2 regions of the Micromonospora sp. HM134 genome follow, and region 2 is predicted to be linked to the other one. Evidence: predicted binding sites of a transcription regulator. Region 2 holds the regulator's gene; the other holds the start of a gene.
What was found. The regulator HrcA, encoded in region 2, represses chaperone genes, less so after heat shock. The targets are predictions, from matches to a motif close to GGTTNGCACNCTCNNNNNGAGNGTGCNAACC.
Positions count from the first base shown of each region.

Region 1: the regulator HrcA is predicted to act here: its motif matches at 2,245-2,275, upstream of groES (co-chaperone GroES).

Region 1 is NZ_CP041061.1:6,563,506-6,567,657, forward strand. It holds gene groL (chaperonin GroEL) at 76-1,722, opposite strand; gene groES (co-chaperone GroES) at 1,796-2,110, opposite strand; gene FJK98_RS28445 (methyltransferase domain-containing protein) at 2,452-3,672, shown strand; gene ybaK (Cys-tRNA(Pro) deacylase) at 3,683-4,152, shown strand, end outside.
Region 2 is NZ_CP041061.1:5,945,554-5,949,705, forward strand. It holds gene FJK98_RS25665 (16S rRNA (uracil(1498)-N(3))-methyltransferase) at 1-540, opposite strand, end outside; gene dnaJ (molecular chaperone DnaJ) at 730-1,875, opposite strand; gene hrcA (heat-inducible transcriptional repressor HrcA) at 1,950-2,972, opposite strand; gene FJK98_RS25680 (DUF4870 domain-containing protein) at 3,208-3,810, shown strand; gene hemW (radical SAM family heme chaperone HemW) at 3,894-4,152, opposite strand, start outside.

The sequences.
Region 1 (4,152 bases), 620 kb from region 2:
TAAGCAGCCGTCACCGTACGCGTCAGGGCGCACCGCCGACGTCGACGGTGCGCCCTGAGCTGGCGTACTACCGGGTCAGAAACCCGGGCCGTGCTGGTGACCGTGCCCGTGGCCGTGGCCGTGCCCACCGGCGGCGGCCGGCTCCGGCTGCTCCGGCTTCTCGACGACCAGGCTCTCGGTGGTGAGCAGCAGACCGGCGATCGACGCGGCGTTGGTGACCGCGTTGCGGGTCACCTTCACCGGGTCGATGATGCCGGACTTCACCAGGTCGACGTACTCGCCCTTGGCGGCGTCGAGGCCGTGGCCCCACTCCTGACCGGCGACCTTCTCCACCACCACGTAACCGTCGTGGCCGGCGTTCTGGGCGATCCAGCGCAGCGGCTCGACCAGCGACTTGCGCACGATCGAGACACCGACCTTCTCGTCACCGGTGAGGCCGAGGTCGTCGTCGAGCACCGCGCGGATCTGGGCCAGCGCGGCACCGCCGCCGGGGACCGTGCCCTCCTCGACCGCGGCCTTGGTCGCGGCGATCGCGTCCTCGATGCGGTGCTTGCGCTCCTTCATCTCGACCTCGGTCGCCGCGCCCGCCTTGATGACCGCGATGCCGCCGGAGAGCTTCGCCAGCCGCTCGGCCAGCTTCTCCCGGTCCCAGTCGGAGTCGGACGCCTCGATCTCCTTGCGGATCTGGGCGACCCGGTCGGCGACCTCGGCGGACTGGCCGCCGCCGTCGATGACCGTGGTGTTCTCCTTGTCGACCACGACGCGCCGGGCGGTGCCGAGCGCCTCCAGGCCGACCTGGTCGAGCTTGTAGCCCAGCTCCGGGGCGACCAGCTCGGCACCGGTCAGGATCGCCATGTCCTGGAGCATCGCCTTACGGCGGTCGCCGAAGCCGGGGGCCTTGACCGCGCAGACCTTGATGGTCTTGCGGATCGCGTTGACCACCAGGGTGGACAGCGCCTGGCCCTCGACGTCCTCGGCAACGATCAGCAGCGGCTTGTTGTTCTGGAGAACCTTCTCCAGCAGCGGCAGCAGCTCCTCGATCGCCGAGATCTTCTGCGTGGTGATGAGGATGTACGGGTCCTCCAGCACCGACTCCTGCGACTCCGAGTCGGTGACGAAGTTCGGCGAGATGAAGCCCTTGTCGAACTGGAGACCCTCGGTCACCTCCAGCTCGGTGGTGAGGGTGGAGCCCTCCTCGACGGTGATCACACCGTCGCGGCCGACCCGCTCCATCGCCTCGGCGATCAGCTCGCCGATGGTGGCGTCCTGCGCCGAGATCGTCGCGACGTGCGCGATCGACTCCTTGTCGGCCACCTCGACGGCCCGGCCGAGCAGCGCCTCGGAGACCTTGGTGGCCGCCGCGTCGACGCCCCGCTTGAGGCCGGTCGGGTTGGCCCCGGCGGCCACGTTGCGCAGGCCCTCGCGGACCATCGCCTGGGCCAGCACGGTCGCGGTGGTGGTCCCGTCGCCGGCGACGTCGTTGGTCTTGGTCGCCACCTCCTTGACCAGCTGCGCGCCGAGGTTCTCGTACGGGTTGGTGAGCTCGATCTCCTTGGCGATGGTCACACCATCGTTGGTGATCGTCGGCGCACCGAATTTCTTGTCCAGGACGACGTTGCGCCCACGCGGGCCGAGGGTGACCTTGACCGTGTCCGCGAGGGCGTTGACACCGTGCTCCAGCAGGTGCCGGGCGTCGTCCGAGAAGCTCAGGATCTTCGCCATGAATGTCCCTTCGAAGCGACGTCGCCCCGGCCCGGCGAGCCGGACCGGGGCGACGACACTGGAATCGGTTTGGTTACTTCTCGATGACCGCGAGAACGTCGCGGGCGGAGAGCACCAGGTACTCCTCGCCGGCGTACTTGATCTCGGTGCCGCCGTACTTCGAGTACAGGACGGTGTCGCCGACCTTGACGTCGAGCGGCACGCGGTTGCCCTTGTCGTCGATCCGGCCCGGGCCGACGGCGAGGACGGTGCCCTCCTGCGGCTTCTCCTTGGCGGTGTCGGGGATCACGATGCCCGACGCCGTGGTGGTCTCAGCCTCGTTCGCCTGGACCACGATCCGGTCCTCGAGCGGCTTGATCGCAACCTTGGTCGCGGTAGTCACGGGCATACCCTCCTGGGGTACTTGGTTTCGTTGCCGGCCGAGAGTCCGACCAGCGTCAATCTGCCACATGCCACCGGGCGGGGCCGTCGTCGCGGGTGCCGGTCCGCCTGGCGTTCAGCACCCGGACCGGATGATCCGGACGCTGGCACCCTCAGGGTGAGAGTGCTAATCGCAGGTTATTCCTCGGCTAGCACTCCGTCAAGGAGAGTGCCAATCTGCCGCCCCTCGTGTCGCCGTCCCGCCGATGATCAACTCGATGGTGGCGATGTTGCGGTGACGACACCGCCCGGACACCGCAACATCGGCCCACCCGAGTCGGTCTCCCGGGAGGACCGGACAATGGGCGGGTGGATCTCGACCAGTTCGCCGCGCTGCGTACCACCGAGGGGTCGGCCGTGCTCGCCGCGGCGGCCGGGGTGGCCGGCGGCGACCCGCTGGTCGCGGCGGCGGCGCTGCGCTCGCGCGGGGTGCCGGCCGGGCTGGCCGCCGCCGCGCTGACCCAGGCCGAGCTGCGCCGCCGGGCGGTCGGCAAGTTCGGCCCGGAGGCGGCCGGGATGTTCCTCACCCGCCCCGGCCTGGAGCAGGCCACCCGCCGGGTGGTCGCCGACCGGCGGGCCGCCCGGCTCGCCGCCGTCGGGGTGCGCACCCTCGCCGACCTGGGTTGCGGCCTCGGCGCCGACGCGCTCGCCGCCGCCCGCGCCGGCATCCGGGTGTACGGCGTGGAGGCCGACCCGGTCACCGCCGCGCTGGCCGCCGCGAACGCCGAGGCCGCCGGGCTCGCCGGGACGTTCACCGTGGAGTGCGGCGACGCGACGGCGTTCGACGTGACCCGGGTCGACGCGGTCTTCTGCGATCCGGCCCGGCGGCGGGCCGGCACCGGACGGCGGATCTTCGACCCGGACGCCTACTCGCCGCCGTGGGACTTCGTCACCGGGCTGGCCGCACGGGTGCCGCACACGGTGGTGAAGGTGGCCCCCGGCATCGACCACGCGCTGATCCCGGCCGACGCCGAGGCGGAGTGGGTCAGCGTCGACGGGGACCTGGTCGAGGCGGCCCTGTGGTGCGGCGCGCTCGCCGGGGTGCCCCGCCGGGCGACCGTCCTGCGGTCGGGGCCCGGTGACGCCACCCCCCGTGCCCACCGGTTGACCGGCACGGGCGGCGTCGAGGCCGGCGTCGGACCGGTACGGCGCTACCTGTACGACCCGGACCCGGCCGTGGTCCGGGCGCACCTGGTCGCCGAACTGGCCGACACCCTCGACGCGACGCTGGCCGACCCGAGCATCGCCTACCTCTACGCGGACACCCCGCGTCCCACCCCGTTCGGCAGGTGCCTGGAGATCGTCGACGTGCTGCCGTTCTCGCTTAAGCGGCTGCGCGCGCTGCTGCGGGAGCGCCGGGTCGGCCGGGTGGAGATCCTCAAGCGGGGCTCGGCGTTGTCGCCCGAGCAACTGCGCCGGGACCTGCGACTGGCCGGGGAGAACCCGGCCAGCCTGGTGCTGACCCGGGTGGCCGGCGCACCGACGGTGCTGATCGGGCGACCGGTCGCGGACGGGGGCCCGCCGGGCTAGCGTGACCGGCATGGCGGGACAGGCCACCGCGGCGACGGCGCTGCTGACCAAGCGCAGGATCGCGTACAGCACCCACCCGTACGACGTCGCGCCGGACGCGCCGAACTACGGCGCACTGGTCGCGGCGGCGCTCGGGGTGCCGCCGGAGCGGGTGTTCAAGACGCTTGTCGCCGAGGTCGACGGGGCGCTGGCGGTGGCGGTCGTCCCGGTCACCGGCGAGCTGAACCTCAAGGCGCTGGCCACGGCGCTGGGCGGCAAGCGGGCCGCGCTGGCCGACCGGGCCGCCGCCGAGCGGAGCACCGGCTACGTGCGGGGCGGGATCAGCCCGCTGGGCCAGCGCCGACGGTTACCGACGGTGGTCGACGTCTCCGCGTTTGACCACGACACCGTCTACGTGTCGGCCGGCCGGCGGGGGTTGCAGCTCCAGCTCGCCCCGGCGGACCTGGTCGCCCTCACCGACGCCGGCACCGCGCGGATCGC
Region 2 (4,152 bases):
GAGCCGTTCCTCGGCCTCCTCGTGCAGGACGAACGCCGTGCCCGCCCCGGCGATCCGGCGCGCCACCGTGGCGGTCGACTCGTCCGGGGCCCCGGCCACCACCGGCAGCCACGCCCGGCGGGCCTGTTTGGCCGCCTCCCGGGCCGTCGCCACCCACTTCTCCCGGGCCCGTACGCCCCGGTCGCCGCGCCACTGCGCCACCGAGCGGGACGCCGCCCAGGGCACGATCTCGTCCACCCCGACCTCGGTCATCGCCTGCACGGCCAGTTCGCCCCGGTCGCCCTTGGCGATGCCCTGCACCACGACCAGCCGGGGGACGTCCGCGTCGACGTACCCCCGGGAGGTGACGGTGACGTCGAGGGCGCCCCGGCCGACGGCGGTGACCACGGCGGTGGCGGTGCCGCCCCGCCCGTCGGCGAGCAGCAGTTCCTCGCCGACGCGCAGCCGTTGCACGGTGGCGGCGTGGTGCCCCTCGGGGCCGTCCAGGGTGAACTGGTCGGCAGGGGGCAGCGACTCGACCAGGAACAGCGGCGCGGACACGCCGCTCAGGCTAACCGGCCGGCCCGGCCGAGAAGCCACCCGGACCCCGGCCGGGCCCGGCCGAACAAGCCAGCCAGGGCCGGGCAGGCCAGCCGAAACGAGCAAGCCAGGACCCGGGCAGGCCAGCCGGGACGAGGCAGGCCAGCCGGCACGAGGAGGCCGAAGCTCCGCTGTCCCGGTACGGCCGGGTCAGGCGTGGCCGTTGAAGGCGTCGCGCATCCGGGAGAAGAAGCCACCCTGCTTGCTCAGCTCGGCGACCTCCTCGCCCCGGGTCTTGGCGAAGTCCCGCAGCATCTTCTCCTGGTCGGCGTCGAGCTTGGTCGGGGTACGCACGTCGAGGTGGACGTAGAGGTCGCCCCGGCCGGTGCCGCGCAGGTGCGGTACGCCCCGGGCGCGCAGCCGTAGCGTGCTGCCCGGTTGGGTGCCGGCCTTGACGTCGACGTTCTCGTCGCTGTCCAGCGTCTTGATGGTGAGCCGGGTGCCCAGCGCGGCGGCGGTCATCGGCACGGTGACCCGGCAGTGCAGGTCGTCGCCCTTGCGGGAGTAGACGTCGTGCGGCCGCTCGTGGATCTCGACGTAGAGGTCACCGGCGGTGCCGCCACCCGGGCCGACCTCGCCCTGCTGGGCGAGCCGGATGCGCATGCCGTCCTCGACCCCGGCCGGGATCTTGACGGTCAGCGAGCGGCGGGTACGTACCCGGCCGTCGCCGGCGCAGGTCGGGCAGGGATGCGGGATGGTGGTGCCGTAGCCCTGGCAGACGGTGCACGGCCGGGCCGAGACGACCTGGCCGAGGAAGGTGCGCTGCACCGACTGCACCTCGCCCCGGCCGCCGCACGCCTCGCAGGTCGCCAGGTGGGTGCCGGCCGCGGTGCCCGCCCCGGAGCAGGTGGTGCAGAGCACGGCGGTGTCGACCGTGATCGGGGCCTCGACGCCGAAGGCGGTCTCGTGCAGGTCCAGTTCCAGCCGCAGGATCGCGTCGGCCCCGGGCCGGGTACGCGGTCGGGGGCCACGGGTGCCACCGGCCGCGCCGCCGAAGAAGGCGTCCATGATGTCCTGGAAGCCGACGAACGGACCGGCCCCGCCGGGGCCGCCCGGGCCGCCGGCGCCCCCGCCGCCCGGGGCGAGCGGGTCGCCGCCCAGGTCGACGATCTGCCGCTTCCGGTCGTCCGAGAGGACCTCGTACGCGGCGTTGATGTCCTTGAACTTCTCCTGTGCCTCCGGGTCCGGATTGACGTCCGGGTGGAACTGCCGCGCCAGCTTGCGGTAGGCGCGCTTGATCTCGTCGTCGGAGGCTTCCCGGCTCACGCCGAGAATGCCGTAGTAGTCCCTGGCCACTGCGTTCCGTGTCCTCATGTTCGTCTCGCGTTTGCGCCGGTCGGCGGCCGGAGCCGGCCGCCGGCCCTGACTGGTCAGTTCTGGGCCAGCAGCTCGCCCACGTAGCGTGCCACGGCCCGCACCGTGGCGATGGTGCCGGGGTAGTCCATCCGGGTCGGGCCGAGCACGCCCAGCCCGCCGACGATGGTGGTGCCCGGGCCGTACCCGGTGCTGACCACCGAGGCGGCGCGGAGGTTGTCGATCTCGTTCTCGTCGCCGATCAGCACCCGGGTGGTGCTCGGCTCCGCCTCGCCGATCAGCTTGAGTAGCACGACCTCCTCTTCGAGCGCCTCCAGGATGGGTCGCAGCGAGCCCTGGAAGTCGAGCAGGCCGCCCCGGGTGAGGTTGGCGGTGCCGGCCAGCGCCAGCCGCTCCTCGGTGCGTTCCACCAGGGTCTCCAGCAGCACGGTGGACAGGGTGGTCATCGCGCCGCGCAGGTGCGGAGCACTCTCGTCGACCAGCGCCTGCACCAGCGGCGGAGTGTCGGACAACCGACTCCCGACGAGTTTCTCGTTGACCAGCCGGCGCAGGTCGAGGACGTCGTCGGCGGGGACCGGCGCGGGCAGCTCGACCAGCCGCTGCTCGACCCGCCCGGTGTCGGCGATCATGACCAGCATCAGCCGGGTGGTGGAGATCGGCACCAGTTCCAGGTGGCGCACCGACGAGCGGGCCAGCGACGGGTACTGCACCACGGCGACCTGCCGGGTGAGCTGCGCCAGCAGGCGTACGGTGCGGTGCACCACGTCGTCGAGGTCGACCGCGCCGACCAGGAAGCGCTCGATGGCCCGGCGTTCGGCCGGGCTGAGCGGCTTGACCCGGGAGAGCCGGTCGACGAAGAGGCGGTAGCCCCGGTCGGTGGGGACCCGGCCGGCGCTGGTGTGCGGCTGCCGGATGTAGCCCTCCTCCTCCAGCACCGCCATGTCGTTGCGGACGGTCGCCGGGGAGACCCCGAGCTGGTGCCGCTCGACGAGCGTCTTGCTGCCGACGGGCTCCTGCGTGGCGACGTAGTCCTCGACGATCGCCCGCAGCACGGCGAGTTTGCGGTCGTCGAGACCCATCTCCCACCTCCTGACGCACGTCGCCCCGGGCGCTGCCGCGCCCGGGCAAGCACTCTGGCACTCGACTGTAGCGAGTGCCAGTCTACGTCGGCAGGGCCGCCGCCGCGATGATCAAGACGGACCGTCGGTGCGCCCGCCCCGGCGGATGCCGGCGCGGGCGCTGACCGAACGTCGAGGCCAACCTCACCAGTGTCGCTCTGGTGCACCCTTGCCGGCAGCCCCTACCGTGGCGGGCATGACTGAACCACCTCGCCCTCCCGGCGCGGGGGACGGCGTCCCGCCGGACCCGACCGCGCCCCAGGGCTCGCCATACGAGCCGCCCACCGCACCACTGTCCGGCGCGCCGGGGGCGGGCGGGTATCCCCCGCCCGGCGGGTATCCGCCGCCCACCGGTGACCAGCCGCCGGCCGGCGGCTACCCACCGCCGGGTGGCTACCCCCCGCCCGGTGGCGGATACCCGACCGGCGGCACCTACGGTGCGCCGAGCGGCGGCTACGCCAACAGCGAGGACAAGACCTGGGCGCTGGTCGCGCACTTCGGCGGTGCCGCCGGCGCGTTGATCAGCTTCGGCCCGCTCGGCTTCGTCGCCCCGCTGATCGCCTACCTGGTGCGCGGGCAGCAGTCGCCGGCCGTCCGGGCGCAGGCGCTGGCCGCGCTGAACTTCCAGATCCTCTGGTCGATCATCGCGTTCGTGCTGCTGTTCGTGAGCTGGTGCCTGCTCTTCCTGCCCAGCATCGCGGTCGTGGTGATCCAGATCCTGTTCGGGATCATCGCCGGCATGAAGGCCAACGAGGGTCAGGCCTACCGCTACCCGATGTCCACCAGCTTCATCAAGTGAGTCCCGGCCGGCCGCTCCCCCGGCCGGTCGGGCACCACCGCCCGCCCCGGCGCGCCCCGCTGCGGTGCGCGGCGGGCCGGTGCTCAGGGCAGCAGGTCGCGGACCACCGCGTCGGCCAGCAGCCGGCCGCGCAGGGTGAGCACCGCCCGCCCCTGCGGGTACGCCACCGGGTCCAGCAGCCCGTCGGCGAGCGCCCGCGCGGCGGCGGCCCGGCCCACGTCGTCCAGCACGTCCAGCGGCAGCCCGGAGGCGAGCCGCAGGCGCAGCATCACGTCCTCCGTGTGCGTCTCGGCCGGGCTGAGGATCTCCCGGGCCAGGCCGGGTGAGTGCCCGGCGGCGAGC